DNA from 4 places in the Cupriavidus sp. CuC1 genome. Region 3 is predicted to be linked to each of the others. Evidence: predicted binding sites of a transcription regulator. Region 3 holds the regulator's gene; each other region holds the start of a gene.
What was found. Region 3 encodes sigma-54, which starts transcription at its own class of promoters, with help from an activator protein. Its sites were predicted from a motif close to TGGCANGNAANCTGCTTT; they were not measured.
Positions count from the first base shown of each region.

Region 1 (7,421 bases), on a different contig from region 3:
AGCAGCTGCGCGAAGCCGAGGCGCTCGTGAATGCGTACCGGGCACGCATCGGCAACCGGTGCCAGATCCTGTTCGTGGTGCCTGACTACTTCGAGCAACGGCCCAAGAAATGCATGAACGGCTGGGGCACCACCTTCCTGGGCGTCGCGCCAGACGGCCTCGCGCTGCCCTGCCACGCGGCCCGCATGCTGCCGGGGCTTGACCTGCCGAACGTCACCGCGCGGCCGCTGCGGGAGATCTGGCGCGAGAGCGACGCCTTCCAGCGCTTTCGCGGCACGCACTGGCTACCCGAGCCTTGCCGTTCCTGCGACTCGCAGGCGGAAGACCATGGCGGGTGCCGCTGCCAGGCGTTCCTGCTGACCGGCGATGCCGCCGCCACGGATCCGGTCTGCGATCGGTCGGGAGAACATGGGAGGGTCATGGAGATCGTGCTACAGGGAAGGCTGGCCGAGGTACAGGCGCGCGGGATGGTCTTCCGCAGCGACGGGAATTCGCTCAGGCTAAGCAGCGAAGCGGGCCGTGCTGGTAGCGAAAGCCGGAAGTAAAAAAGCGGAGCACAAAAAATCAAAGACGTTTCACGCCGTGCCTGGGCAGCCGTTCGGGCCGATGTGAAACGTCTTTGCAAATTCTTCCTTCGTATCCGGCTTTTCTCCGACCGTCAGGTCAGGCACCGGTCTCTTCCAATGCTCATCTGATACTCAGAACCCACTGTGCCAGCTTCCTGGCATCCGCTTCACTGATATTTTCGTGCGACGGCATGGGAATTCGCCCCCAAACCCCTTTTCCGCCCTCACGGATCTTCTTTGCGAGCCGCTCGGGCGCTTCCCCGTCCCCCTTGTACTTGTCCGCTACCTCGGCAAAGCCCGGCCCCACTACCTTGGCCTTCATGCTGTGACAAGAAAAGCAACCGCTCTGGTCCGCCAGCGCCTGCATATCGGGCGCTGCTTCGGCCCGAGCCACACACAGGGCCACCAGCACCGCGACCGACAACGATAAGAGTCCTTTCACCTTCTGCATGCACACATCCCAATTCTCTGTTGATCGACCAACCCCTGCGTGTGCCGACATCGGTGTGCGATGCCGGCACGCGCAGGGCAGTTTCACTGCTTGGCTGCCGGCAACGTTCAGCTCTTGTGCAGCTTGAACACCCACACCGAGCCGCCCTGCTCCAGGAAATTCACGCGCTTGGCAACTTCCCCGCCCCACAGCGGCACGGCGCCGCCCCAGCCCGACACCACCGCCACATACTGCTCGCCGCCGTCTTCCCAGGTGACCGGGGGCGCCACCACGCCGCTGCCGGTCTGGAACTTCCACAGTTCCTTGCCGGTCTTGGCATCGGCCGCTTTCAAGTAGCCTTCCGGCGTGCCCCAGAACACCAGGCCGCCAGCGGTGGTCATCACCCCGCCCCACAGCGGCGCGTAATTCTTGACTTCCCACTCGATCTTGCCGGTCTTGGGATTGATCGCGCGCAGCACGCCGATGTAGTCCTCGTTGAGCGGATGGATGGTGAAGCCGGCACCGAGGAAGGCGGCGCCCTTCTTGTACCCGACAGGTTCATTCCAGATATCCATGCCCCATTCATTGGCCGGCACATAGAACAGGCCGGTCTGCGGGCTGTAGGCCATCGGCTGCTGGTTCTTGCCGCCAAGGAAGCCGGGGGCGGCGAAGACGGACTGGCCCTTCTTCGGATCGCTGCCGGCGGCCGGATCGCCCGGGCGGCTTTCCGCGATCATATTGGGCCGTCCGGTCTTCAGGTCGATGCTGCTTGCCCAGGTGATCTTCTTGACGAAGGGGAAGGCGTTGACCAGTTTGCCGTTCCGGGCGTCATTGACGTAGAAGAAGCCGTTGCGATCGGCTTTGCCGCCGAGCCGCTTCCCGTCCTGGTCAAAGGTCACGAACTCGTTGACGCCGTCAAAGTCCCAGCCATCGTTGGGGGTGTTCTGGTAGTGCCAGACGATATTGCCGGTAGCCGGGTCGAGCGCCACGGTCGAGGCCGAGTACAGGTTGTCGCCCTTGCGGATGTGGCTGTTCCAAGGCCCGGGATTGCCGGTGCCGAAGTAGACCAGGCCAGTCTGCGGATCGTAAGTGCCGCCGAGCCAGGTGGCGCCGCCGCCGGTCTTCCAGGTCTCGCCGGGCCAGCTGGCGTTCAGGGTGCCAGTCACGCCGTTCTCGGTCTTGTTGCCGTCCTTGTCGTACTTGTAGCCCATATGGCCTTCCACCACCGGCCTGGACCACACCATCTGGCCGGTCCTGGCATCGCGCGCCTCGACCCGGCCAACTACGCCGAACTCGCCGCCCGAGACGCCGGTCAGCACCATGCCTTTGACGATCAAGGGCGCCGCGGTGTAGGAGTAGCCTGCGGCATAGTCCTCGATTTTTTCCTTCCACACCACCTTGCCGGTCTTCTGGTCGAGCGCCACCAGTTGCGCGTCGAGCGTGCCGAAGATGACCAGGTTGTCGTACAGGGCCGCGCCGCGGTTGACCACGTCGCAGCAGGGCATGATCCCTTCGGGCAGACGGTGTTCGTATTTCCACAGCTTGCTGCCGGTCTTCAGGTCGAGGGCGTAGATGCGGGAGTAAGAGGCGGTCACGAACATCTTGCCGTCGTGAATCAGCGGCTGCGATTCCTGCCCGCGCTGCTTTTCGCCGCCAAAGGAGAACGACCAGGCCGGCACCAGTTGGCTGACGTTCTTTGTGTTGATGCGGGTCAGCGTGGAAAAGCGCTGGCCTTGCGTGCCCATCCCCCACGACAGCACGTCGCCCGCCGACTTCGCGTCGTTCTCGATCATGGCATCGGTCACGGCGGCGTGTGCCGCCAGGCTCGCGGCTGTCGCCGCGACCACCATCATCACCCTTAACGTCCTCATTGTCTGCTCCTCTGTCTTGTTGTCGATCTTCCACGGTGCGCCACGCACACCAGACAGACTCCTGGCAATTCCCATGCCAGTGGAAAACACTGGCAACTGGCCCCTGCCGTGGCCTGCGTTCACCCCGGCGGCGTACCAGCGCGGGACACTGCGTTGACGCTGTTGCGGAATTGAACAACTCAACGGACCCGCTTCAATGCGTCAGCGCGGCGTCCTCATAAGCCGGGTAGAGATGCGTCACGTTGCGCAGGTACTCGGCAGGCATGGCGCCCCAACGGGCATACTCGTTCGGCACGGGCATGGCGATCACCTCCGCCAGGTCGCGCCCTTGCGATGCCGCCCCGGTCATGCGGGCGTCCAGCCAGTGCAGGTAGCCGCGGGTCTGCGCGATGGCATCCGCGCTGCCGAGCGCCGGCCCGTGGCTGGGGATCAGCAGCCGCGCGCCGCTCTCTCGCAGCAGCGCCTGCAGCCGGTCCAGGCTCGCCAGCCAGCGCTTGAGGTCCGCATGCGGTGTGGTCGGCACCCGCTCGCGGAATGCCACGCCACCCGCGAACACGATGCCAGCGCTGCGGTCCAGCACTACCAGGTCGTCAGCGGTATGACCGTCCATCCGCAGCAGTTCGAAGGTGTGCCGGCCCATGGTGCGCTTGCCCGGCATCAACGACTGGCCCGGAGGCGCTGGTTCGGTGCCGCGCATCCAGTCGCCGCACATGCGGTAGAGGTTGTCGGCATAGGCCGGACCCTCGCGCTGCGCACCGGCGATGGTGCCGGCCAGGGCGCTGGCACCCACGTCCGCATAGGCCTGATTGCCGAAGAAGTAATCAGGATGCAGGTTGAGATTGAGGACCAGCCGCACCGGCGCCGCCGTGACTGAGGCGATGGCACGGCGTTGTTGCTCGCCGTACAAGCGCGACGGCCCGGTGTTGATCACCACCACGCCGTCGCCGGTATCGACAAAGGCGGTATTGATGATGTTGCAGCCGTTGTCCGGTGAAAAATCCGCGTTGGCGCCTTCCAGCAGCCACACGTCGGCGGCGATCTGCCGGGGCGCGAGGCGGTAGTCCCCAACCTGCGCACCCGCCGCCTGAGCCGCCAGCAACAGCAGGATCCCCAGCGCTCGTCTCATGGTGTCACCTGTGCAGCGAAGCGGTTACCGTTGTTGTCCCGGCCGGATACCATCATGCCGCGCTCCATGACCTCGCGCAGGTCAAAGGAGAAGATCGGGTTCTCCGCCACCGGCTCATGCAGCGCCAGACGCAACATTGGCTGCCGGGCGGCGTCGGAGATGGTCAGCGACTCGATATGGAAAGCCGGGATGCCAGCCACGAGACCGGTGTCCATCGGGTGCATCACACGCAGCCGCACCCGGCCTCCACTGCCGCCGAAGCCGGGAAACACGCGCGATTCGACCCGGTTCAGCGTGGTGCTCCACGAACCGTCGCGGCGGGTGGCGCCGGGCACCGTGCAGCCGCCGCCGCTGGCATCCACCATCACCCCGCCGACATGCCATATGCCGTCCCGCGTGCGGGCTGCGACCCGCACAGGCGACGCCTGCTCCAGCTTGAAACGGAACGACAGCGAGGGGCGCACCTTCAGCGGCTCGAACTCCAGCATCGTGCGGATCGGGTTGCGGTCCACCGCCACCACGACGCGATCCACCTCTCCCAGCGCCGAGGCGTCGAAGGCGACCGGCACGCGCATCGGGTCCTCCGCAAAGGCCGGCCCGGTCACCTTGACGCGGGTGTCGAACACGACCGGGGCCAGTTGCAGGACTTCCCTGTGAATCAGTGTCCATTGGGGCGACTGGAAGGGGTCGCGGCTATCCGACGCCCACGCGCCCGCCACGGCGAATGCGAGGCCAGCCGCCATCGGCAACGCAGCGGCACGCCTCATGTCAGCCCCCCGGCCTGGCGCGCGCGACGCACCATGCCACGTTGGGGATCGTAGCCAAGCAGCGCCAGTGCGAAGAACACTGCCGCACAGCCGGCCATCACCGCAAGGCTAACCGGCGCGATCTGCCCGTACAAGGCGAAGCGGGTCGCTTCCACGGCGTGGGCAAAGGGATTGAAGCGCGCGAGCTGGTAGACCACCGTGGCGCCGGACTCCTCAAGCTTCCAGAGCGGATACAGCGCCGAACTGATGAAGAACATCGGGAAGATCACGAAGTTCATGGTACCGGCGAAGTTCTCCAGTTGCCGCACATGCACCGATAGCAGCAAACCCAGCGCACCCAGCATCAGGGCGGCTAGCACCATGACCGCCAGCGCGCCGGGGAGAAAGGCGGGCGCGAACGTCACGTCGAAGGCCATGGCGACAAGCAGGAAGGCCAGCATCTGCAACAACGAAAGCAACGTGCCGGCGGCCAGTTTGCAGGCAAGCAGCCAGGCCCTGGGCAGCGGCGCAGTCAGCAGCAGGCGCATCACGCCCATCTCGCGGTCGTACACCATGGCCAGCGAGGACTGCATGCCGTTGAACAGCGCGATCATGCCGAGCAGGCCGGGCGTCACGTAGACCTTGTATTCGACATAAGTGTCGTAGGGCGGCACGATGGCAACGCCAAGCGCGTTCTGGAAGCCCGCCGCGAACACCAGCAGCCACAGCAGCGGCCGCACCAACGACGAGAACAGCCTCCCGGGCTGCCGGAAGAACTTGTGCAGTTCGCGCCCGGCCACCGCGCGCAAGGCGCGCCAGGCGTGGATCAGGGTGGTAGTCATGGTCTGGGTCTCGCTCCCTTATTTGCCGGGCCGGCACGCGGTGTCGGCAGCGTCTGCGCCCAGCGTGTCGAGATGATTCCTGGGATGCAGCACGCCCTCCACGGGCGCCACGCCGATCACCCCGTCGGGATGCGCCAGCAGGACCGGCTGGCGCAACTGGCGGTCCCATTGCCGGAAGGAGAGCGGCGGCCCCTTGAAGCCGTCCACCACCACCGCCTCGGAGACCAAAGCCTCGGCCTGGCCGGCAAAGCCGGCCTTGGGCTGCCGCGCCACACTTTCGGCAATCGCCTTCACCGCCACCCACGCGGCCCAGTCGTAGCCGGTCATGGGACGGCCTGCTGCCTTGATAAAACGCCGGTTGAGCTGCGGGCCGCCGTTGCGCTCCCACGCCCAATGCCAGGCCTGGGCGGTCAGCCCGCTGGCGCCCACCACCGGGCGCGGCAACTGGGCCGCATAGGGCACGCTGCGCGCGAACTCGCCGTCGGCGTCGGCCACTACCACCACGTCATAGTCCACGCCGGTGGTCAGCAGGTTGAGGTTGCCCTGCTCCCGCTCGCGCGGATCGTTCGACAGCTTGAACGCGCGCTGCGCCGACCATGCAATGCCGAAGCGGCGGGCAGCCTGCGTGAGCGCCGCGCGCTGTTCGGCGTCCGCTGGCGACGGGCCGCTCAGCAGCAGGGCGCGGCGCCACTTGCGCAGCGCCAGGTATTGCATCAGCGCGTCCGCCTGCATGCGCCGGCTAGGCAGCGTATGGAGCAGATGCGGCGCGCAGCCGGCGCCGCGCAGTTCGTCGTCGTCGGCGGAAACGTTGAACAGCAACGCTTCGCCGGGCTTGACGGCACGGGCTGCGAGCCTGACCGCCGGAGCCGGCAGGTCGAGCAGGATAAAGCGCGTGCCCTGACGCGCCAGGGCGGCCACCAGGGGCGCCACCTCGGCTTCGCCACTGGCCTCCTGCGCATCGAGCCGCAGGACCTGCCCGGCGGCTTCCAGCGCAAAGCGCGATTCCGCCACCGCCACGCGCGCGCCCTCCAGCGGACGGCCTTGTGGCTGGCCGGGATAGCGCTGCTCCATCCGCCGGGGTTCATAGCGCGCGTCTGCGGCCATGGAGACTACGGCCACCCGTACGTCGGCAGCCCGTGCGGCGCTCGCCAGCAGGGCGAACACGGCCAGCCAGCGCAGTCTGGTCAGCGAACTAATCATCGATCGCCACCGAATGCGGCACCCTGCCCACTTTGAGCGTGGCTACGGCCTTGTTGCTTGCGGTGTCCACCACGCTGACGTCGTCCGACAGCCCGTTGGCGACATAGAGCAAGGCGTTGTCGCGCGTCAGCGCCAGGCCCCAGGCGCGGCGGCCCACCAGTACGTAGTCCAGCACCCGGTACGAAGCCACATCGACCACGGCCACGTGGTTGGCACGGCCCAGCCCGATATAGGCGCGCTTGCCGTCGCTGCTGGCGGTCAATCCGACTGGCGTCACGTCCTCGGCGCGCAAGCCCTTGGGCGCGAAGGCGATGGTCCGCACCACTTCCAGCGTATCGGTGCGGATCACGCTGACGCTGGCGGCCAGTTCATTGGTCACCCACAACTCCTTGCCGTCCATGACCAGCAGCAGGCGGCGCGGCCGGTTGCCGACCCGGATATTCCTGACCAGCTTGCGCGACGCCACGTCGATCACATGGACCAGGTTGGCCACTTCCGAGGCCACGTACACCCGCTTTCCGTCCGGGCTGGCTTTCACACCCTCAGGCTCCTCACCTACGTTGATCGCGAACACCCTCTTGCCGGACGCGATGTCATAAGCCGACAGCAGTCCGTCTTCCTCGTTGGAGACGTACAGCGT
Region 1 is NZ_JBIUHC010000029.1:23,098-30,518, reverse strand. Features, by position in the region: gene pqqE (pyrroloquinoline quinone biosynthesis protein PqqE) at 1-545, shown strand, start outside; gene ACGLHR_RS14970 (c-type cytochrome) at 688-1,017, opposite strand; gene ACGLHR_RS14965 (PQQ-dependent methanol/ethanol family dehydrogenase) at 1,125-2,867, opposite strand; gene ACGLHR_RS14960 (quinoprotein relay system zinc metallohydrolase 1) at 3,061-3,993, opposite strand; gene ACGLHR_RS14955 (quinoprotein dehydrogenase-associated SoxYZ-like carrier) at 3,990-4,760, opposite strand; gene ACGLHR_RS14950 (ABC transporter permease) at 4,757-5,581, opposite strand; gene ACGLHR_RS14945 (ABC transporter substrate-binding protein) at 5,600-6,781, opposite strand; gene ACGLHR_RS14940 (PQQ-dependent catabolism-associated beta-propeller protein) at 6,774-7,421, opposite strand, start outside.
Region 1: ACGLHR_RS14965 (PQQ-dependent methanol/ethanol family dehydrogenase) is a predicted target of sigma-54. The motif match lies at 2,929-2,946, and genes of this name have one in related genera.

Region 2 (7,421 bases), on a different contig from region 3:
TCAGCCTGCTGGTGACGCCGATGGCGTTGCTGGCGGCGGCGGTGCCGGCGCCGCTGGCGGGCTGGTTGCTCAGCCCCGCGCATCTGTTGCTGCACTGGCTGGTGCTGGGCCTGGAGTGGCTGTCGGCGCCGCCGTGGGCGGTGTGGCAGGCCGCGCGCGCCGGGCCGGTGGCGCTAGCGCTGGCCGTGCTCGGCTCGCTGCTGTTGCTGGCGCCCGTGCGCTGTGGCGTGCGCGCGCGCCTGCATGGCGTGGTGCTGCTGCTGCCGATGGTGCTGGCGGGGCGGCAGCCGGTGGCGCACGGGGAGTTTCGCGCCACCGCGATCGATATCGGGCAGGGCACGGCGGTGCTGGTGGAAACGCGCTCGCGCGTGCTGCTCTACGATGCCGGGCCGGCTTACGGCTGGGGCGCCGGGCGTGGCGAGCTGGGCAGCAGCGCCGGCGCGCGGGCCATCGTGCCGTTCCTGCGCGGCGCCGGCGTGCGCCGGCTGGACACGCTGGTGATCAGCCATGAAGACGCCGACCATGCGGGCGGCGCGCGCGACATCATGGCGGCGCTGACGGTGGACAGCCTGCTGTCGGGCGCGCCGCCGGGACATCGGCTGCTGGTGCCGCCGGCGAACGCTGCGCACCTGGAGGCGCAGCCCTGCGCGGCGGGCCAGCAGTGGGAGTGGGATGGCGTGCGCTTTGCCATGCTGCATCCCTTGCCGGGCGCCGCGCAGAATGCCGCCATCGACAGCAATGCGCGCAGTTGCGTGCTCAAGGTGGCGGGCAGCGCGCGTAGCCTCCTGCTGACCGGCGATATCGCCCGGCGCGACGAGGCGGCGCTGCTGGCGCGCCTGTCCACGCAAGACTTGCGCGCGGACTTCCTGCAGGTGCCGCATCACGGCAGCAACACCTCATCGAGCGGCGCGTTCCTGGCCGTGGTGGCGCCGGAGGTCGCGCTGTTCCAGGTGGGCTACCGCAACCGCCACCGGCATCCGCGGCCCGAGATCTGGGACCGCTACGGTTCGCACGAGATCGCGCGCTATCGCAGCGACGAAACCGGCGCGGTCCAGCTTACGACGCGCGGCGAGTCTTACGCGCTGCGGGCTTACCGCCAGCACGAGCGGCGCTACTGGCGCGCGGCGCCGCCTGCGCCTCGTTGAGGTGCGCGGGCTCGGCCTGGGCGATACGGCGCTCGCGCAGGTGCGCCTTGGCGCGTTGCAGGCCCGCGCAGACGGTGTCGGCGCGTTCCAGGGCAACGCCCGCTGCCAGCACGTCGCCCAGCACCAGGTGGCAGATGCGGGAGGTCATCGGGGTGTAGACCTCGCTGTCTTCTTCCACGTCCGAGAACACGCAGACGTCGGCCAACGCGGCCAGCGGCGAGCCGCTGTGGGTCAGCGCCAGCACGCTGGCGCCGCTGGCGCGGGCCAGCGTGGCGGCGGCCAGCATGTCCCAGGTGCGCCCGCTGTTGGAGACCAGCACCGCCACATCGCCGGGCCCGAGCAGTGCCGCCGACATGCTGAAGACGTGCGAGTCCGAGTACGCAACGGTGGGCATGCCGAGGCGGAAGAACTTGTGCTGGATATCCAGGGCGACGATGCCCGAATTGCCGCAGCCATAGAACTCGATGCGCTTGGCCGCGGCGAGCAGCTGGATGCCGTGCTCGATCTGGTCCGCGGACAGCGCGTTGCGCACCGTCATCAGGGTGGCGATGGTGCGGTCGAACACCTTGCCGGCGATATCGGCAGGGCGGTCCTCGGCCTTGACGTCCTGGTGCACGAAGGGCGTGCCGCCGCCCACGTTCTGGGCGAACTGGAGCTTGAACTCGCGAAAGCCGTCGTAGCCCAGCGCCGCGCAAAAGCGCGCAATGGTGGGCTGGGACACGCCCGCGCGCTCGGCCAGCTCGGGCATCGACAAGCGGATCACGCTGGCGCCGTGGCGGGCGACATAGTCGGCAAGGCGGCGTTCGGAGGGGCGAAGCGTGTCGTAGACGGCAAGAATTCGGTCGCGCATGGTAGAGGAGGGATGGCAGTCTGTGCCGGGGAATTGTTCTGGCTCTGGCCCCGGAATCCGTGGCTCGACGGATCGAGTGGCATGTAGATATTCTACAGAATTGGAGGCGAGGTCATTGTGACTTCGGTGAGGCGGATGGCTAGGGATTTCACCTATGCGAGCCAAATATGCCATGAATAATGCGCTTTTTGACGCGTGCACGTAGTGTTTTCAAATTGTCTTTAGATATAATGTAGAAAATCTACAAGCAATAGCGCCCGGTAGCGCCAACTAAGTCCCCCAGTCCTCCCGGATACGATCAGGCATCACGACCAGGAACTCCCCAATGTCAAAAGCCCTCCACGCCGAAGTCCACGCCGTCACCGAACGCGTGATCGCACGCAGCCGGCGCAGCCGCGCCGCCTATCTCGCGCGCTGCGAACGCGCCCAGCAGGAGCTCGGTCCCTTGCGCGGGCTGTCCTGCGCCAACCTCGCGCACGGCCTGGCCGCGCTGCCCGCGCATGACAAGCTCAAGCTGCGGGTCGAGCATGCCGCCAACCTCGGCATCGTCACCGCGTACAACGACATGCTGTCGGCCCACCAGCCGTACGAGCGTTATCCCGGCGTGATCCGCGAGGCCGCGCGTGCCGTTGGCGCGGTGGCGCAGGTGGCGGGTGGGGTGCCGGCGATGTGCGACGGCATCACGCAGGGCAATGCCGGCATGGAGCTGTCGCTGTTTTCGCGCGACGCCATTGCGATGGCCACGGCGGTCTCCCTGTCGCACAACACCTTCGATGCCGCGCTCATGCTGGGCGTGTGCGACAAGATCGTGCCGGGCCTGCTGATGGGCGCGCTGCAGTTCGGCCACCTGCCGGTGGTATTCGTGCCGGCCGGGCCGATGTCGACGGGCTTGTCCAACAAGGAGAAGGCACGCGTGCGCCAGCTTTACGCAACCGGCCAGGTGGGCCGCGAAGCGTTGCTGGAGGCCGAGTGCGAGGCCTATCACGGCGCCGGCACGTGCACCTTCTACGGCACCGCCAACAGCAACCAGTTCCTGATGGAAATCATGGGCCTGCATATGCCGGGCGCGGCCTTCGTGCATCCGGACAGCGGCCTGCGCGACGCGCTCACCGCCGCCGCCGCGCAACGCGCGCTGGCCCTGACGGCGCGGAGCGGCGACTACCTGCCGCTGGCCCGCATCGTGGACGAGCGCGCGGTAATCAACGCCGTGGTCGGCCTGCTGGCCACGGGTGGCTCGACCAACCACACCATCCACCTGGTGGCGATGGCGCGCGCGGCTGGCATCCTCATCGACTGGGACGATTTCGACCGTCTCTCTCGCATCACGCCGCTGCTGGCGCGGGTCTACCCCAACGGCTCGGCCGACGTGAACCACTTCCACGCCGCGGGCGGCGTGGCCTACGTGATTCGCCAGCTGCTCACCGCCGGCTTGCTGCACGAGGACGTGGAGACCGTGGTCGGGCGTGGCCTGGCCCGCTATACGCAAGAGCCCGTGATGATCGACGGCGTGCTCCAGTGGCGCGATGGCGCGGCTGTCAGCGGCGATGCCGCGGTACTGGCCACCGCAGCCGAACCGTTCTCCGCCGAGGGTGGCTTGCGCCTGCTGCAGGGCAATCTTGGCCGCGGCATGATCAAGGTGTCGGCGGTCGCGGACGAGCATCGCGTGGTGGAAGCGCCGGCACGCGTTTTTGACTCGCAAGAGCAATTGCAAGCCGCGTTCGAAGCCGGCGAGTTCACGGGCGACATGATCGCGGTCGTGCGTTTCCAGGGGCCCAACGCCAATGGCATGCCTGAACTGCACCGCCTCACCCCGGTGCTGGGCGCGCTGCAGGACGCCGGCCACAAGGTTGCGCTGGTGACCGATGGCCGCATGTCCGGCGCCTCCGGCAAGGTGCCAGCGGTCATCCATGTGGGGCCTGAGGCACTTGCTGGCGGCCCGCTGGCGCGCGTGCGCGACGGCGACCGGATCCGCGTGGACGCCGTGGCGGGCACGCTGGAATGGCTCGGCGCCGCCAACGGCGACGGCGACCTGGCGACGCGTGCTTCGGCCGTGCTGCCGGACGACGCCTTCACGAATTTCAGCGTTGGCCGGGGCCTGTTCGGGCTGTTCCGGCGCAATGCGCGGATCGCGGAGGAGGGCGGCAGCGCGCTGGACCTATCCGAGGCCGACGCGCCCGGCGCTGTCCAAACGGGCGCGGCCGTCGCACAATAGGCAGCGCCCCATAAATTTGTGTCATTTGTGTCCCCGGCAGCCGACAGCTGGCGGGGACGACCCCGAGCCGGCCCATGCGGGTCCTATCATGGCTTCATGGCTGAACGCTTCCGGAGCCGACCGGCGGCTGGCGCGGGGACTACCGACAAGGATGGGAAAACCATCCGAACATGATCGTTGGAGCAGACATGATCTACATCCTGATGGGCGTTTCCGGCAGCGGAAAGACCACGGTCGGCCAACTGCTGGCCAAGACCTTGCAATGCGGCTTCCACGATGCCGATGAATTCCACAGCCCCGCCAACAAGGCGAAGATGCACAATGGCATCCCGCTGACCGACGACGACCGCTGGCCCTGGCTGGCCGCGATGCGCGCGGCGATCGATACGGCCCGCGCCGAAGGGCGCACCCACGTGTTTACCTGTTCCGCGCTGCGGCAAACCTACCGCGACCGCCTGACGCCCGCCGACGGCGGCGTGACCTTTGTCTACATGAAGGGCGATGCGGCCGTCATTGGCGGCCGCCTGGCCGAGCGCAGCGACCACTTTTTCAATCCCGCCCTGCTGCAGAGCCAGTTCGAGACCCTGGAGGAGCCGCGCGATGCCCTGGTGCTCGATATCCGCCAGACGCCGGAGGCGCTGGTGCAGCGCATCCTGGCCGGAGTGCAGGCGCAAAAAGGTGCGGCGATCGCCCGCTAGGGCGATCGCCAATGCCGGCCCGAAGCCAAGGCTGGCAAACATCTTGCTTAATCCATGTTTGATGGCGCGAATGCTTGCCGCTTGCGGCTTTCGTGGTCATAGGTATCCTATAGGGACAGCACTTCGAAGCATGACGAGACGGTCCGCGGCCAGGCCGCCGGGCCTCGGGTGGTGATCTCAAGGTGCTGTGCCGGGAACAACAAGCCAATCAAAACGGGTAGCCGGCAGTTTGGGCGGCACTCAAATCATGGGGGAACGGCCATCATGGCGGCGCGGTTTTTCGACGAGATGCTCGATTGGCAAGATGGCGTGGCAGCAGCAATCCACGCGGGCGAGACCCTGCCGGCAGGTGCCGTGCGGGGGCATTACAAGCAGTTCGCGGATTGGTTGGCGCGCCAGTCCGAAGGCACCATGGACAACAAGCGCGCCGAGGCTGATCTGATCTTCCGGCGCGTGGGCATCACGTTCGCCGTTTACGGTGAAAAAGACGAGTCCAACAGCGGCACCGAGCGGACCATCCCGTTCGACGTCATTCCCCGCATCTTCCCCGCCAGCGAGTGGGCAACGCTCGAGCGCGGCCTGCGCCAGCGGGTGTCGGCGCTGAACCGCTTCATCCACGATATCTACCACGGGCAGGACATCATCCGCGCCGGTGTGATCCCACCCGACCAGATCTATAACAACGCGCAGTACCGCCCCGAGATGCTCGGCATCGACGTGCCCCGCGATATCTATGCCCACGTGGCAGGCATCGACGTGGTGCGCGCGGGCGAGGGCGAGTTCTACGTGCTGGAAGACAACCTGCGCGTGCCCTCCGGCGTGTCCTACATGCTGGAGAACCGCAAGATGATGATGCGGTTGTTCCCGGACCTGTTCGCGCGCAATCGCGTGGCGCCTGTCGCGCACTATCCCGACCTGCTGCTCGATATGCTGCGCGGCGTCTCGCCGCAGAACATTGCCGATCCCACGGTGGTGGTGCTCACGCCCGGCATGTACAACTCCGCGTACTTCGAGCATGCCTTCCTGGCCCAGCAAATGGGCGTGGAGCTGGTCGAGGGCAGCGACCTGTTCGTGCAGGACGATCACCTCTACATGCGCACCACCCAGGGCCCGCAGCGCATCGATGTGATCTACCGCCGGGTCGACGACGATTTCCTCGACCCGCTGGTGTTCCGCTCGGATTCCACGCTGGGCGCGGCGGGCCTGCTCTCGGTCTATCGTGCCGGCAATGTCACCATCTGCAACGCCATTGGCACGGGCGTGGCCGACGACAAGTCGATCTATCCCTACGTGCCCGACATGATCCGCTTCTACCTCGGCGAGGAAGCGATCCTCAACAACGTGCCGACGTACATGTGCCGCCGCCCGGACGACCTGCAGTACGTGCTGGACCACATGAGTGAGCTGGTGGTCAAGGAAACCCATGGCGCCGGCGGCTACGGCATGCTGGTGGGGCCTGCCGCCACGCGCGCGGAGATCGATACGTTCCGCGAGGTCGTGCGCGCGCGTCCCGAGCAGTACATCGCGCAGCCCACGCTGGCGCTTTCCACCTGCCCGACGTATGTCGAGTCGGGGATCGCGCCGCGCCACATCGACCTGCGTCCGTTCGTGCTGTCCGGCAAGGACGTGCGCATGGTGCCGGGCGGGCTGACCCGCGTGGCGCTGCGCGAAGGCTCGCTGGTGGTCAACTCCTCGCAGGGCGGAGGCACCAAGGACACCTGGGTGCTGGAGCGCTGAAGCGCGGCGCACGCAAGGATAGTTTGTGATTCCCGCGCTGGCCGCCGCGTTGCCGGCGGCGCGCGGGTGAACAGCGCTGTACGAGGGGACTAAACATGCTTAGCCGCACCGCCGACCATCTGTTCTGGATGGCGCGCTATACCGAACGCGCGGAGAACACCGCGCGCATGCTGGACGTGAATTACCAGACTTCGCTGCTGCCGCAATCCGCGGAAGTGGCGGAGCAAGGCTGGTGGGCCATGCTCGATATCTCCGAGCTGACCACGGTGTTCGACGAAAAGTACGGCCTGCTCACGCGCGATGACGTGATCGATTTCATGGTGCGCGACATGACCAATGTCTCGTCCATCATGAGCTGCCTGCGCGCGGCCCGCGAGAACGCGCGCGCGGTGCGCGGCTCGCTGACCACCGAGGTCTGGGAGACCATCAACACCACCTGGCTCGACGTGCAGCGCATGATCGCCGACGGCGTGCTGGCGGAGGATCCTTCGCAGTTCTTCGAGTGGGTGAAGTTCCGCTCCCACCTGGCCCGCGGCGTGCAGTTCGGCACCATGCTCAAGGACGATGCCTTCCACTTCATGCGGCTGGGCACCTTCCTGGAGCGCGCCGACAATACCGCGCGGATTCTGGACGTGAAGTTCCAGGCCGGTACCGTCGACGACAGCGACCCCAATCGCGACGCAAACGACTTCTATCACTGGGCGGCGGTCTTGCGCTCGGTGTCGGGCTTCGAGGTGTACCGCAAGGTTTATCGCACCGTGATCACGCCCGAGCGCGTG
Region 2 is NZ_JBIUHC010000038.1:59,750-67,170, reverse strand. Features, by position in the region: gene ACGLHR_RS18255 (DNA internalization-related competence protein ComEC/Rec2) at 1-1,145, shown strand, start outside; gene ACGLHR_RS18250 (MurR/RpiR family transcriptional regulator) at 1,057-1,995, opposite strand; gene edd (phosphogluconate dehydratase) at 2,321-4,207, shown strand; gene ACGLHR_RS18240 (gluconokinase) at 4,396-4,905, shown strand; gene ACGLHR_RS18235 (circularly permuted type 2 ATP-grasp protein) at 5,170-6,642, shown strand; gene ACGLHR_RS18230 (alpha-E domain-containing protein) at 6,738-7,421, shown strand, end outside.
Region 2: ACGLHR_RS18235 (circularly permuted type 2 ATP-grasp protein) is a predicted target of sigma-54. The motif match lies at 4,938-4,955, and genes of this name have one in related genera.

Region 3 (7,421 bases):
GGCCCAGCAGCCGGAAGCGCTGGCGGCCGCGCGCGCTGATCAGCAGCACGCCAAGTTGCTCCATATTGCAGTCGACGATGTCGGCCAGGCAGCCGATCGGCTCGGGCAGGGTGGGCTCGTCCGGCCGCGCGACCTCGTTACCGCTGGCGATCAGGCAGACGCCAAAGGGCGCGCGATCGCGCATGCAGGCGCGCACCATGTCCACATAGCGTGCTTCGAACACGCGCAGCGGCAACAGCCCATCGGGAAAGAGTACGGTGTGCAGCGGAAACAGCGGCAGGCTATCCAGCGTAGGCGCCGCCGAGGTGCTGTGCGAGGCGGGGCTGGATGCGGATGAACCGGGCGTGGCGGGTGAGGACATGCTGAGCCAGCAAAGGTTTCGGGCGGGGATTGCCGAGCCTGACCGCGAAACCTGGCGGTGCGGCGTTCAGCCGCCCGGTGCGAGCTCGCGGTGTCTCACCAGCACATTACCATGGGCGCGAAAATAGTTGGCAAGTCTTTCCGCGATGTAGACCGAGCGATGCTGGCCGCCCGTGCACCCGATTGCGACGGTCAGGTAACTGCGATTGTCGGCGATGAAACTTGGCAGCCACTTTTCCACATAGGCGCGGATGTCATCGGCCATGGCCAGCACCATCGGCTGGCTCTGCAGGAAATCGATCACGGGCTCGTCGCGGCCGGTCAGCGGGCGCAGCGCCAGGTCGTAGTAGGGGTTGGGCAGCGAGCGCACGTCGAACACCAGGTCGGCGTCGCTGGGCACGCCGTGCTTGAAGCCGAACGACTCGAACAGCAGTGTGAGCTTGATGTCATCGCCGCGCACGAATTCCTTGATCCACGCGCGCAGTGTATTGGTGCGTACATTGCTGGTGTCGATGCGGTGCGCAGCCTCCGCCAGCGGGCTCAGGAGCTCGCGCTCCATCTCGATGGCCTCGATCAGCGAGGTGTCGTTGAATGTGACCTCGGCGGCGCTATCCGCAGGATTCTCGTTCTTGGGATTTTCCGAGAGGCCAGCCATGGCCGCGCGCATCGACAGCGGATGGCGCCGCCTCGTCTCGGAATAGCGCTGCACCAGCGCATCGGTATTGGCGGTCAGGAAGACCACCCGCACCTGGTGCTCGGAGGCGAGGTCGCGAAGCGTGCCGGGCAACTCGTCCAGCGATTCGCGGCTACGGATATCGGTGGCGACGCCCAGATGGGTGTAGCCCTGCGCCGCGAGGTACTTGGCCAGCTCCGGGATAAACTGAGCCGGCAGGTTGTCGACGCAGTAATAGCCCGCATCTTCCAGTACGTTCAGGGCAACGGATTTGCCGGAGCCGGAGATCCCGGTGATAAGTATGATGCGCATAGCGTGACAAGCATAACATCAGGTGATGACGCCGTCATGACGGCGACGCGCCAGTAAAAATGGCGAACCGAAGAGGTTCGCCATTTTTACACGTCCGCGCCGCAAGTGATGCCGGCAGCTTACTTGGACAAGCAATCGCTCATGAAGGCCTTGCGCTCGTCACCCTTCTTGCCGGTGGCCTGCGCGTTGCAGGCCTTCATCTTTTCCTGCTGGCTGTTCTTGGCGGGTGCGGCCGCGGGCTTGTTGGACAGGCAATTGCTCATGAAGGCCTTGCGCTCGTCGCCCTTCTTGCCGGTGGCCTGCGTGTTGCAAGCCTTCATCTTGTCCTGCTGGGTGTTAGGGGCCGCCGGTGCCGCAGGTGCAGCGGCCGGAGCATTCTGGGCGAAGGCGCCGGTGGCAAAAAGCGGGGCTACCAGCACGCACATCGCGATCAATTTTTTCATGCTTGCTCTCCTGGCTGTGGAAAACTTCATGGCTGCTGGCCTGTCGGCTCGGCAACTCGGGGCTGGGCCCAATGCCCATTACTGCACAAAACGGCCTATGCCCCGATGACGTTGACGATCGAAGCGCGGCCGGATGTAAGCAATTGAAAACAGCCCCTTTGCGGGGCTGCCAGACCTAGAGTAGCCGACCCTGGCCCCGCGATGCGACATCGGCCTGCATCGCGGCGCGCTGGCGGTCCATGAAGTCGCGCAGCGTGTCGATGCCGCGCAGGCGCAGGATGGTGTTGCGCACGGCGGCCTCGACCAGCACGGCGAGATTTCGGCCGGCCGCCACCTGGATCTTGACCATGTGGATGGGCAGGCCGAGCACGTCGAGATACTGGGAATCGAGCGGCAGGCGCTCGAATTCGCCGTCGTTGCGGCGTACCAGCTGCACCACCAGCTTCAGCTTCATCTTGCGGCGTACCGCGGTCTCGCCAAAGATGGTCTTGATGTCGAGCAGGCCCAGGCCGCGCACTTCCAGCAGGTTCTGCAGCAGCGGCGGGCACCGGCCCTCGATGAAGTCCGGCCCGAGGCGCACGAAATCCACGGCATCGTCTGCCACCAGCCCATGTCCGCGCGAGATCAGTTCCAGGCCGAGCTCGCTCTTGCCCAGGCCGGATTCGCCCATCACCAGCACGCCCATGCCGAGGATGTCGAGGAACACGCCGTGCATGGTCACGCGCGGCGCGGAAATGCGGGACAGGTAGAGGCGCAGGTGATCGATCACCGCCGCGGAAGACACCGGCGTGGTGAACAGCGGGGTGGACGAGCGCGTGCAGCGCAGTTCCAGGTCGGGCGGCGGCTCCATGCCGTCGGCGATCACCAGGAACGGCGGCTCCAACAGGATCAGCTCGCCCATCTGGCGCTTGCGCATCTCGTCGTCGAGGCGCTGGTAATACGTGATTTCGGGCTTGCCCAGCACCTGGATCCGGTTCGGGTGGATCAGGTTCAAGTGGCCGACGAGATCGGCCGCCGACGTGGCTTCACGCGCAAACTCGACATCGAAGGCCCGGTCCGCGCCTTCCAGTCCTGCTACCCAGGAGAGTTTGATATCGGCTGCGTTGTCGTCGAAGATCGACTGCGAGGTGACGCCAGTGAGTTCCATTCGGGTGCTTTCAGGGACGGGCTTTCAGTGGCGGATCAAGGGTGCCATTGCGTCAGCAACTGGTGCACGTCGTCGGGGGTGGGCAGGGTAGCCAGTCCTTCGCGCATCTCGCGGTCGGACAGCAACTGGGCGATCTCGGAGAGAATTTCCAGATGCTGCTGGGTGGCCTGTTCGGGCACCAGCAGGAAGATCAGCAGCGCTACCGGCTTACCGTCGGGCGACTCGAAGGGGATCGGCTCGGCCAGGCGCATGAAGGCGGCCAGCGGCTGCTTCAGTCCCTTGATGCGGCCGTGGGGGATCGCAACCCCGGCGCCAAGGCCGGTGGACCCCAGCGACTCGCGGGCGAACAGGTTGTCGGTCACGGTCGCGCGCGCAACGCCATGGTTGTTCTCGAAGAGGAGCCCGGCCTGTTCGAACACGCGCTTCTTGCTGGTGACGCTGACGTCGAGGTTGATGTTGCCGGGTGGCAGCAATTTAGCCAAACGATTCATGTGGAATGCGCAGGGTTTTCTAGAAAGCAGGCCCGGGGCAAGGAGGCGTCCCGCCGGGCGGAAAGAAGATAAAAACCAAGGCCCGATGTTTCCACCGGGTGTCCCCATGCCGGTGTCGGGCGTCTGGCCATTATAGAGCAGGCCCGCTGCCGCTTTGTGCATTGCAATAGCCGAGGCGCTGAAGCGGTGCCGCATGCACGGAAATGGCCAGGCAAATCAACTATGTATGGCACAGCATACACCGGTACATATGCGTTGCGGAATCCCCTGCGTGGCCCGAAGGGGGGAGGCTGGAACGAAAAAGCCGCGCTGGGCGCGGCTTGATTCCGTTTTCAATGGACTGACACCGACGGCCCGGTATGTGGGCCGCCAGGCACGGTCATTGCTGCATCTGGGATGCGGCCATCTGGTACTTGACCGCTTCACGGTCGTGGCTTTGCACGCGATCCTTGTGGCGAATCACCTGCCGGTCGAGCTTGTCGACCAATGCGTCGATAGCGGCATACAGGTCTTCATGATGCGCTTCGACAAAGATGTCCTTGCCCTTGAGATGTAGATTGATTTCCGCGTACTGCCGCCGGTCCTTTTCTTTTGTATTGTCGACAGAGAGCAGCACACTTACGCCAATGACTTGATCGAAATGCCTGACGATACGCTCCAGTTTCGTTTCCACGTACTCACGCAGAGGGGGCGTGATGTCCAAGTGGTGTCCACTGATCTTGAAGTTCATAGCGTTTCTCCTTCTGAAAGAGCTGCATCAGGCAGGCGATGCAGCTCGGCTACAAAGTCTTACGGAGATTGACCGCGGGAATCTTGAGCGCTTCGCGGTATTTGGCAACGGTACGCCGTGCTACCACAAAGCCTTGCTCGCCGAGCAATTCGGCAATCCGGCTGTCGGACAAGGGGTTCCTAGCGTCTTCGGCTCCTATCAATTGCTTGATCAACGCACGGATTGCCGTTGATGAGGCCGCGCCGCCGGTTTCTGTGGATACGTGAGAGCCGAAAAAATACTTCAGCTCGAAAGTCCCCATCGGCGTTGCCATGTACTTATTGGTAGTCACCCGAGAGATGGTGGACTCGTGTAAACCCAGTGTATCGGCAATCTCCCGCAAAACCAAGGGGCGCATCGCAATTTCACCGTGGGTGAAGAAGTTCTTTTGACGTTCGACAATGGCTTGTGCGACGCGCAATATCGTGTCGAACCTCTGCTGGATATTCTTGATCAACCAGCGTGCTTCCTGCAGCTTTTGCTGCAGTCCCGCCGCGCCGGCATCGCCTTTTGCACCGCGCAAAATCTGCGCGTACATGTCGTTGATACGTAGCCGCGGCATCACATCCGGGTTGAGATGGGCGATCCATCCGCCGCTCAACTTTCGAACGAAAACATCGGGTACCACGAAGTCGGCTTCCGGCCGGCTGTAGGCATGGCCGGGATAGGGCGCGAGCGAGCGGATCAGTTCATGCGCCGCCTTGAGTTCCGGCTCGTCCACTTGCAGGGCTTTTTTCAGGCGCGTGTAATCGCGCACCGCCAGCAGCTCCAGGTGATTGGTGACGATGCTCAGCGCCAGTTCGCGCTGCGGATGCTTGAGCCTGCGCAGTTGCAGCGCCAGGCACTCGGCTGCGTTGCGCGCCCCGACGCCCGGTGGATCGAAGCTCTGCAGCAGCGTAAGCACGGCCTGGATCTCGTCGACCTCGAACTCGAGCTCCTCCGGCAGCTCGCTGCAGATTTCCTCGAGCGTGGCGCTCAGGTAGCCGTCATCGTCCAGGGATTCGACCAGGAAGATGGCCAGCCCTTTGTCGCGCAGGGAAATCTTGAGCGGCGCCAGCTGCTCCATGAGGTGTTCGCGCAGCGTGGGCTCGGCGTCGCGCAGCTGCATCGGTGTTTTTTCGTCGTCTTCGCCTTGCGGGCGGCGGGCGAAATCGTCCAGGCTCCAGTCGTTGCCGTAATCCTCGTTGCTGTCGGAATAGCTGTCGTCGGCTTCGGGGGCGCCATCGGGGCGGTTTTCGCTGGTGCCCTGGCCATCGGCGGGCGCTGGCGCGGGCGCGCTCTGGAGGTTCACCGAGCCGTCCGAGGACACGCGCAACGGGCTGTCGAGCCAGTCGTTCTCGCGCTCGAGCAAGGGGTTCTCGGTCAGCGCCTGTTCCACTTCCTGCTGCAGTTCAAGCGTGGACAGTTGCAGCAGCCGGATCGACTGCTGGAGTTGCGGCGTAAGCGCGAGATGCTGCGAGAGGCGGAGCTGTAGCGACGGTTTCATGCGACCTATTTTATGCCCAACTTCCGTACTGGTGGAACGGAAATTGCTATCGCTGGCGTCGCATGATCGTTTGAAGGATGAAAGGCGACACCGAAGCCGCCCGGGGGGCCGATGCGCGGCAGGCGCCGCGCGCGCCTTTACATGCGGAAGTTCTCGCCCAGGTAGACCTTGCGCACCGACTCGTTGGCGATGATGTCTTCAGGCTGGCCGGACGCCAGCACCGCGCCCTCGCTGATGATGTAGGCGTGGTCGCAGATGCCCAGCGTCTCGCGTACGTTGTGGTCGGTGATCAGCACGCCGATATTGCGCGCCTTGAGGAAGCTGACGATGCGCTGGATTTCGCCGACCGCGATCGGGTCGACGCCGGCGAAGGGCTCGTCAAGCAGGATGAAACGCGGCGCGGAGGCCAGCGCGCGGGCGATTTCCACGCGGCGGCGCTCGCCGCCGGACAGCGACAGCGCCGGGTTGTCGCGCAGGTGGGCAATCTGCAGGTCATCCAGCAGGGTGTCCAGCCGGCGCTCGATCTCGGCCTTGCCCAGGGGCTTGCCATCGTTGAGCTGCAGTTCCAGCACCGCGCGGATATTTTCCCGCACATTGAGCTTGCGGAACACCGAGGCTTCCTGCGGCAGGTAGGACAGGCCCATGCGTGCCCGCTCATGGATGGCCAGGCCGCTGATGTGCTTGTCGTCGAGCACGATATCGCCCTCGTCCAGCGCCACCAGCCCCACGATCATGTAGAACGACGTGGTCTTGCCCGCGCCGTTGGGGCCGAGCAACCCGACCACTTCGCCGCTCTTCACGTCGAGGGACACATCCTTGACCACAGTGCGCGAGCCGTAGCGCTTCTTCAGGTGGCGCACGACCAGCGTGCTGCTGTCCTTCAGGGTGGCGGGCTGGGACGGTGCGGTCTGGGTAGCGGTCATGAAGGTCAAGGCAGAATCCGTGGATTGGGGGCGTGGCGGCGTCAGGTCAGGGGTTGACGGGGGCAGGTGCCGGCTTGAGCGGCAGCGGGTTGGCTGCGGCGCCGCTGGCGGGCTGCTCCTGGCGCGGCGACAGCACGGCGCGCACGCGGCCGGACGGGCTGCCCGCGGTCGCGTTCTCGGCGCCGCCGCTGGCCGTATAGAACTCGTTGCGGCTGTCATAGGTGATCACCGCGCCACGGATCTCGTCGACCAGCTTGGCGCCGGCCAGGCGGGCCATGCGGGCGCGCCCGATCAGCTTGGACAGCTCCTGCTTGCCGTCATATTCGATGCGGTCGCCCCAGCCGTCGATGTACTCGTCGACGTTGTCGCGCTTCTGGCGGATATAGGCTTGCTTGCCGCCCTTGGAGGTCGCGACCGCGTACTGGTAGCCCTCGGGATCGGTACGGACTTCGGCCGCGTCGGATTTCAGCACCATGGTGCCCTTGGTCAGCACCACGTTGCCGGTCAGTACATAAACCTGCTTGACGTCGTCGTAGCTGGCATTGTCGGCCTCCAGGACCAGCGGCTTTTCGCGGTCGGCTTTTTCGGCGCTGGCGGGCGCGGACAACGCGAGGCCCAGGACGGCTGCCAGCGTCAGCAAAGCGGCCGTGCTGCGGCGGCGACAGGACGAAGTCGTCAGGAATGGATTCATGTTGGCGTGATGGCGGTTGACGCGGGCGGCTGGAGCCCGCGGGCGGCTTCAGGGCTACTTCGCGGGACTTGCCGGCGGCGGCACCGTAATGATGGTGCCGCGTACGTTACCCAGCAATTGTACTTC
Region 3 is NZ_JBIUHC010000222.1:409-7,829, forward strand. Features, by position in the region: gene ACGLHR_RS47210 (LON peptidase substrate-binding domain-containing protein) at 1-361, opposite strand, end outside; gene rapZ (RNase adapter RapZ) at 428-1,345, opposite strand; gene ACGLHR_RS47220 (PsiF family protein) at 1,465-1,788, opposite strand; gene hprK (HPr(Ser) kinase/phosphatase) at 1,964-2,935, opposite strand; gene ptsN (PTS IIA-like nitrogen regulatory protein PtsN) at 2,971-3,426, opposite strand; gene hpf (ribosome hibernation-promoting factor, HPF/YfiA family) at 3,806-4,156, opposite strand; gene ACGLHR_RS47240 (RNA polymerase factor sigma-54) at 4,206-5,681, opposite strand; gene lptB (LPS export ABC transporter ATP-binding protein) at 5,819-6,604, opposite strand; gene lptA (lipopolysaccharide transport periplasmic protein LptA) at 6,651-7,295, opposite strand; gene lptC (LPS export ABC transporter periplasmic protein LptC) at 7,350-7,421, opposite strand, start outside.

Region 4 (7,421 bases), on a different contig from region 3:
GCGATCACAACAAAGCGTTCTACCGCCTGTGCGAATACATGGAGCCGGCGTATCACCAATTGGAATTCGATACGCGCCTGTTTTTGGCGTGGCGCGAGCTGGAATCCAGCTAGACAGAAACACCACGCCATCGCAGGCGCGGCCGGCCCTACTTGCGGCGCGCGGCCACCACTTCGATTTCCACGCGCCAGGCCGTGTTGGCCAGCGCCATCACCTGGAATACGGAGCGCGTCGGCAGGTTGGGCTGCTCCTTGGTGCCGAAGAACTGCGTGTAGCCCTCCATAAAGCCGGCGAAATCCATCTTGTTGTCCTTGGCGGGATCGCCCACCAGGAACACCTGCATCTTCACCACATCACCCAGCCCCAGGCCCAGGCCGGCCAGGCTCTTCTCGATGGACTTGAGTACCCCGACGGTCTGCGCCTTGGTATCGCCGCCATAAGCAAGCGGATTGTCGCGCGGCTGGGTGGCGTCCTGAACCGGCGGGACTTGCCCGGACAGATAGATCGTGGAAACCGTTGTCGGGATCTCGACAGCAGCGGCGATGGGAAACGTGGAATTCGGGATGCGGTGACGAATCACGTCGTCGGCCGCGCGGGCCGCGCCGCCTGCCAGGGCAGACAACGCGCAAAGTGCCAGGAGTGACTGACGAAAGAAGAACGGCATATTGGGTTCCTTGTAATGGATGGGTGCGGCATGGCGCAATGTGTGCCATGCCGCCTGTCGCTTGGCAACGCATTCAGCGCTGAACTCAGCGCCGGAGCTTCGCGACGTTTTCCGCGGTGATGGCATCGGTGTACTGGTTGCCGAAATGCGTGCGCACGTAGCCCACCACGGCGGCGATCTGCGCATCGTCGAGCATCTTGCCGAAGGACGGCATGCCCTTCTGGCCGTGCAACACCACATAGAGCGGATAGTCCGCTCCCGCCAGCCGGGGATCGCCGGCCAGCGCGGGGTATGCGGCGGCGCCTTTCGCCCCCTGTGCCTGCGGCATGTGGCAGCCCTGGCAGATGGCATGGAAGATCGCCTCGCCGGAGGTCTGCTGGAACTTGGGGCCGGCAGAGAAGACCGGATCGGATTGCGCCTGCGCGAACGGGCAAAACGCCAGTCCCAGCAGCAGGGCGGGCACGGCGAGCGTGCGTCGGAAGATCATGGCATTCATGGATGTGGATTCCTGTGGGAGCGGATCACGAGACGGCATGCGCATGCAGGCGCTCAATCGCGTCGAGCGCGGACAACAGCGCGCCCTCCTGCCAGGCCGGGATATAGGAAGCATGCTCCCCCGCCAGCGCGATGCGGCCATCGATCTGGCAGAGGTTCTTGTAGTGCTTCTCCCGGCTTTCATCGGTCCACAAGCCGTAGCAGCCCTGCGACCACGGCACGCGGTGCCAGCCCACCGCAATGCCGTTGTCGAACTCCCGCGCGTATTGCGGGTGTAGCTGGCTGCCCTGCTCCACGGCGCGGCGCACGCGCTCCTGCGGCGTCATGGCGGTGAACTCATAGGCATTGGGGCCGAAGGCATAGGCGCCCAGCAGCACCGACTTGCCTTTGGCGCCGTAGCGCGTGGAAGGGTAAGAGATGCGCGTGATGGGCTGGTCCGTATAGCTGATGCCGCCGTAGATGGATTCGTCCTCCTCCCAGAAGCGGCGCTTGAACTGCAGGCCGATCTTGATCGAGGCGTCATAGGGCACGGCGTTGATGGCCTGCTGCATGGCGTCGCCGACCTGCACGTCGAGCTGGCTCAGCACCGACAGCGGGATGGTGCACAGGCACCAGTCGGCCTTGGCCTGGGCGACCGCGCCGCCGTGCGCGTCATCGGTATAGGTCACGGTGACGCCGCGCTCGTCCTGCGCGATCTTCGTCACCTTGGCGTGGTAGCGGATCAGGCTGCCCACCTCGCGCTGGAAGGCCTGCGCAATCATGTCCATGCCGCCCACCGGCTGGAAAATGGTGCTCTGGAATTCGTACTCCTGCCCGCTGGCGATATAGCGCCACAGCCCGGATTGCAGCAAGTCGCTCAGTTCCAGCGGCTTGGAGGGCTTGGCCAGCGGCAGCATCAGGCCGCCGCCGGGATCGATCTCGTAACCGCGCCGGTCACTGGTGAGCGCGCTTTCGCGGTAGCGCATCTGCGCATCGAGCGCGCCCCATTTGCGCAGGCCCTCCAGCAATTTCTCCTTGTCCTCGCGCGTGAGCGCCGTGTCCAGGTTGCCCTGCGTGGCGGCCTTGCCGAGCAGTTCCGCCACGTAGCCCTGGAAGTCGCCTTGCACGTGGCGGTAGCGCTGCGGCTTGCCGCCGTAGGCCTTGGTGGAGTGCACCAGCGCGTTGTAATTGACCTGCACGAAAGGCTCGAGCGCCACGCCCAGCCGCTTGCAATAGTCGAGCACCGCATGGTGGTGATACGGGATGCGCCACGGCCCCGGGTTCAGGTATTCGCCTTTGGCGAACTCGCAGTGCTGCACGGCGCCGCCCATCTCGGTGAAGACATCGCCGCCGCGCAGGGTCCAGCAGCGGCCGCCGGCACGGCCGCTGTATTCCAGGATCTGCACCTTGTAGCCGGCGCGCCGCAACTCCAGCGCGGCCACCATGCCAGCCAGTCCCGCGCCGAGAATCAGCACCGAGGCACCGCGCTTTGCGCCCTGGAGTTTCGGCGGGCCCGTGTAACCGGATTCCGCCGCGAGGCCGAGCGAAGTCATCGCCTGGTACATCGCCGCGCCACCTGCTGCCTTGCCGACGAGCGCAAGCAGGTCACGGCGGCTGAAGGCCTTACTGTCAATTGAAGTCATGTTCAGGCTATCGAGGAGTCTTTGTGGGTTGCGCATTTCGCACCGTTAACGTCACCAGGCACGGTACGGCAGCGCGATGCGCCGAATAGCGCACGCAACATCCATGCCATTTCTGACATATTCGACCGCGCTCCCGCAGCGCCTGCCGATGGCCTGGCCAAATGCGCCATCCGCAAAACGTGGCCATGCAAGGGATCATGTGCCGAACGCGCCAGTGTCGTCAGATGTTTGCATTTGCGCCTCAGGCTGCCGGGAACGAGCCCGCACCGCAGCGCGCATGCGCAGCAGCCCTAGCGAAGCTGCCCCACATGAGTGTGTCCATGCCGCGTCGCGGTGCACGACGCGTACCGCGCTCGCGTGGTGAAGCGGAGGACTCCCGGCCGGAGTGGTTCAAGCTCATCGTGCAGATGGTCATCGTCACTGCGAAACAGCGGGCCAGGTCACGCGCGCAGCTTGATTGCGGGGCAGCCGCCCATCGTGCGGCGGCGCCCTGGCAACGCACCTTTACTTCGCCGCAGTCACCCGCCAGACCACATCGCCAACATCATCCGCCACCAGCAACGCGCCGCGCTTGTCGATGGCAACGCCCACCGGGCGCCCTTGCGCGTCGCCGTCCTTCGTCAGGAAGCCGGTGAGCACGTCGACCGGGACGCCCGCTGGCTTGCCGTTGGCGAACGGCACGAAGATCACCTTGTAGCCGCTGTGCGGCTTACGGTTCCACGACCCGTGCTGGCCGACGAACATGCCGTTCCTGAAGCGGGAGGGCAACGCGTTGCCTAGCGCCGAGGCCAGGCCAAGCGACGCGGTATGCGGTCCGACGGCATAGTCGGGCGCAATGGCCTTGGCCACCATCTCCGGCTGCTGCGGCTTCACGCGTTCGTCTACATGCTGGCCGTAGTAGCTGAAGGGCCAGCCATAAAAAGCGCCGTCTTTGACCGAAGTGATGTAGTCCGGCACGAGATCGCTACCAATCTCGTCGCGCTCGTTCACCGCAGTCCATAGCGCGCCGCTGTCGGGATCCCAGGCCATGCCGTTGGGATTGCGCAGGCCGCTGGCAAACACGCGGTGCGCGCCGGTCTTGGGATCGACCTCCCAGATGGCTGCCCGCGCTTCCTCCTTGTCGAGGCCGTTCTCGCCGACGTTGCTGTTGGAGCCGACGGTGACGTAGAGCTTGCTGCCGTCCTTGCTGGCGATGATGTTCTTGGTCCAGTGGTGATTGATGGGGCCGGCAGGCAGGTCGACCACCTTCACGCCGGGCCCGGTGATCTGGGTCTGCCCCGGCTGGTAGGGGAAACGCAGGACGGCATCGGTGTCCGCCACATAGAAGTCATTGCCCACCAGCACCATGCCGAAGGGCGAATGCAGGTCCTTGAGAAATACGGAGCGCGCATCGGCGACGCCATCGCCATTGGTGTCGCGCAACAGCGTGATGCGATTGGCGCTTGGCACGCCGGCGCCCGCGCGTTTCATCATCTGCGTCATGACCCAGCCCCGGATGCCCTTGCCGTCATCCGGCTTAGGCGGCGCATTGGTTTCGGCCACCAGCACGTCGCCGTTGGGCAGCACGTAGATCCAGCGCGGATGGTCCAGCTTGTCGGCGAACGCCACGACGGACAGGCCGACCGCTGCAACCGGTCTGGCACCATCGGCCCAGCCTTTGGCAGGGGCGATGTTCACCGTGGGCAGCATGGTCTTGTTTGGCGATGGCAACTGCGGACTCAAGCCGGTGCCGGCGGAGACCGGCAGGGTCGCGGTGTCGCCACATGCAGTCAAGCCCGCCGCCATCAGCAGGCAGAGAGACAAAATGGACAATCGCTGCAAGGGCATGATCGGCTCTCCGGAAAGGCGGCGCGTCGCCCCGTCGGCGTGCGCTGTCCGCTCCACTATAGGACGCATGCGCGATGCCGGCTGTCGGCGGATTGGAGGCCGCGCGGTAGGACGAATGCGCCGGCTCCCGGCCTGCGCCTTGCGGCCTATCCCGCCACCTCAATCGCAAGCGTAGCGGAACGCGTCATCCAGGTTCAGCGGGAGCACCAGCGTACGAAGGTGCGCCGCCTGGGCCGAAGTGCAAAGCGCGGCGCGCGTCGCTGCGGTCTTGTACTTCGACGCGTACTCGACGTTGAACACCGCCTTGCCCTGCGCCGTGAACGGCTTGTAGCTCGCGCACTCGCTGTACTGGAAGCACTGCTCGTTCACCGCGAAATCAAAGTCCGTCGCCAGCTGCGAGACTTGATCCACATCGTTTTTCAAGCCCACCGCCAGGCCGCGCGCATGCGCCTCGGCCGCCAGGAAGCTGTTGTAGTCCAGCTGCGTAGCCGCCGTCAGCGGAAAACCCGGCTTATTGGTATAGCCATCCACGTTGTCCGGGTCCACGCCATCGCAGCCCTTCGACTTCGCCAGGTCCATGCGCGCCTGCATGATCTGGCGCACGTTGGCCGAGCGCGTATCGAGCCAACGCTCGCCCGCCCACCCCGACAACGCCTTGCCCATATCCGCCGCGGCAAACTGCTTGAAATCCGGCCGCCAGTTCTCCGAGCTACCCGCCGAAAAATAGCAGACCACGCGCTTGCCCTGCTCCTTCAAGGCATTGATGGTCGCCTGCGGCGTATCCACCAGGTCGATATCGAAGACCTGCGCCGGATAGCTCGTGTTGACCGTACCCGTCAACTGCAACTGCCATGTATCGGTTGCCGCCGGCATCCAGCGCGAGACCGCCAGCGTTTGCGCCGAGGGCGTCAAGGTCGCGGCCGACGCATTCACCGCCGACACGGACTTGATGGAAGCATCCGTCTGCGCCGACGAGCCATCGCCTCCGCAGGCCGACAGACAGGCGAACGAGGCCATCCATGCGATGCGTGCAAGTTTCCGATTCACGGATGTTTTTCCTTTTTGGTTCTTCTTTGGTTTGGCTGACTAAATGCACGGTACGAGTTAGCGCTCAGTCAGATTGTCGGCTGGGACTGGGTGGATCTTGAGTGGTTTCACGGATGCTAAGGTATTCGGGTCGGGTGACAGGCGCAAGGCAGTGAATACCAGCGTTGGGCATCCACGCCAAGCACCGCCAACCCGAGGAGCCAAGCATGCAACAGTCCAGAATTAAGGCAACCTACATCGTCGCGTTCTCCGACGCAAAAGCAGCGCGGGGCGGAGAAATCCAGGAAGGTTCGGCAGGTGTAGTGGATAGATGGATACGAGGCGCGCGGGTGGGAGACAAGGCCAGATACGCTGACGGCACCGAAGCGCGGATCACTACAGGCGCCGGCTCTGCCTTACGCTATGGCAGCCGGCCAATGGCCATCCTTTTTTATAGAAAGAAGCTCGACTATGTTCTGCCCTTGATTCGCCAACGGAATACCGTGAAATGCGCCCAGCGATGACACCACGCCTCGTCGCCAATCTCATGGCACTTGCCCTGCTCCAAGCGCCGGCGATAGCGGCGGACAAGCCTTTTACCGGTTCCTTTCAAGGCCAGGGACGCGGATGCTGGGGCAAGCTATACGTGAAGACGCGCACTATCGAATGGAATACGCCGTACAGCGTGTGTGCGAAAACTACCTACGCCATCATCGGGAAGGACCTCGACTCAGCATCGCCGCGCATCGCCTTCGCGCTGGATCGAAGGAGCAAGTCATGCCGCTATACGGTAGTAGAGTTGTCGTTTGATCCCGCATACCCGGACTATTGGCACGCTAGAGGATTTGTGTCTCGCACCGACTACGACAGCAGAGAAAAGCCGGACGAAGGAGTGCGGTTGAGAACGCTGTCGTGCGGTGTTCAGCGGGAAGACTGATATTTCACGCAGGGAGGTTCATCGTTATCCTCCATATGGCGTGCTGCCTGAACCCCTGGAAGACGCCAATCGAACCCGCTGGCTCGCTCTGTGAAATACGATACAGGTCTTGAAAACTGCGCTCTGGCCTGGCGGTGCGCTTGACACGCTCAACAGGGTATGGCGCTGGTATATGTAGGGTGTACAAAAAAGAACGGCCCCCCATTACTGGAGGGCCGCTCTCAAATTCTGGTGCCGGCTGCAGGACTCGAACCCGCCACCTGATGATTACAAATCAACTGCTCTACCTGATGAGCTAAGCCGGCATGTTTGGTGCAGACCGCGATTCTACTGCATGCGGCGCAAATTGACGATGGCTTCCTGTACCTACTTCACTACCTTCAGCGAAGGTTTCTTGGCGCCGATGCGGGACACGGGTGGCGGCGTGGGTTCGTCGTCGCCGTTGTGGTCTTCGTTGGCTTCCGCTGTGACCAGCGGCTCGCTTTCCACCGAGGACAGCTTGGGCGGCGGGTTGTTCTCGCGCTCGGTGGCGGCCTGGGTTTCGGGCACGCTGCGCTCGACGGGGAAGGCCATGCCCTGGCCGTTTTCGCGCGCGTAGATGGCGAGCACGTTTTCGATGGGCACGTCGATCTTGCGCGAGATGCCGCCAAAGCGGGCGCTGAAGCCGATCCACTCGTTGCCCATGTCCAGGCCGCTGGTGGCGTCGAAGCTGACGTTCAGCACGATTTCGTTGTTCTTGACGAACTCGCGCGGCACGCTGGTGTTAGCGTCGACGAAGACGGCGATGTATGGCGTGAAGCCGTTATCCGTGCACCACTCGTAGATGGCGCGGATCAGGTAGGGCTTGGTG
Region 4 is NZ_JBIUHC010000003.1:35,084-42,504, forward strand. Features, by position in the region: gene ACGLHR_RS01730 (M48 family metallopeptidase) at 1-113, shown strand, start outside; gene ACGLHR_RS01735 (RidA family protein) at 149-664, opposite strand; gene ACGLHR_RS01740 (c-type cytochrome) at 750-1,160, opposite strand; gene ACGLHR_RS01745 (flavin monoamine oxidase family protein) at 1,186-2,781, opposite strand; gene ACGLHR_RS01750 (PQQ-dependent sugar dehydrogenase) at 3,286-4,608, opposite strand; gene ACGLHR_RS01755 (endo alpha-1,4 polygalactosaminidase) at 4,768-5,625, opposite strand; gene ACGLHR_RS01760 (hypothetical protein) at 5,862-6,158, shown strand; gene ACGLHR_RS01765 (hypothetical protein) at 6,155-6,571, shown strand; tRNA gene ACGLHR_RS01770 (tRNA-Thr) at 6,801-6,876, opposite strand; gene ACGLHR_RS01775 (ClpXP protease specificity-enhancing factor) at 6,938-7,421, opposite strand, start outside.
Region 4: ACGLHR_RS01745 (flavin monoamine oxidase family protein) is a predicted target of sigma-54. The motif match lies at 2,873-2,890, and genes of this name have one in related genera.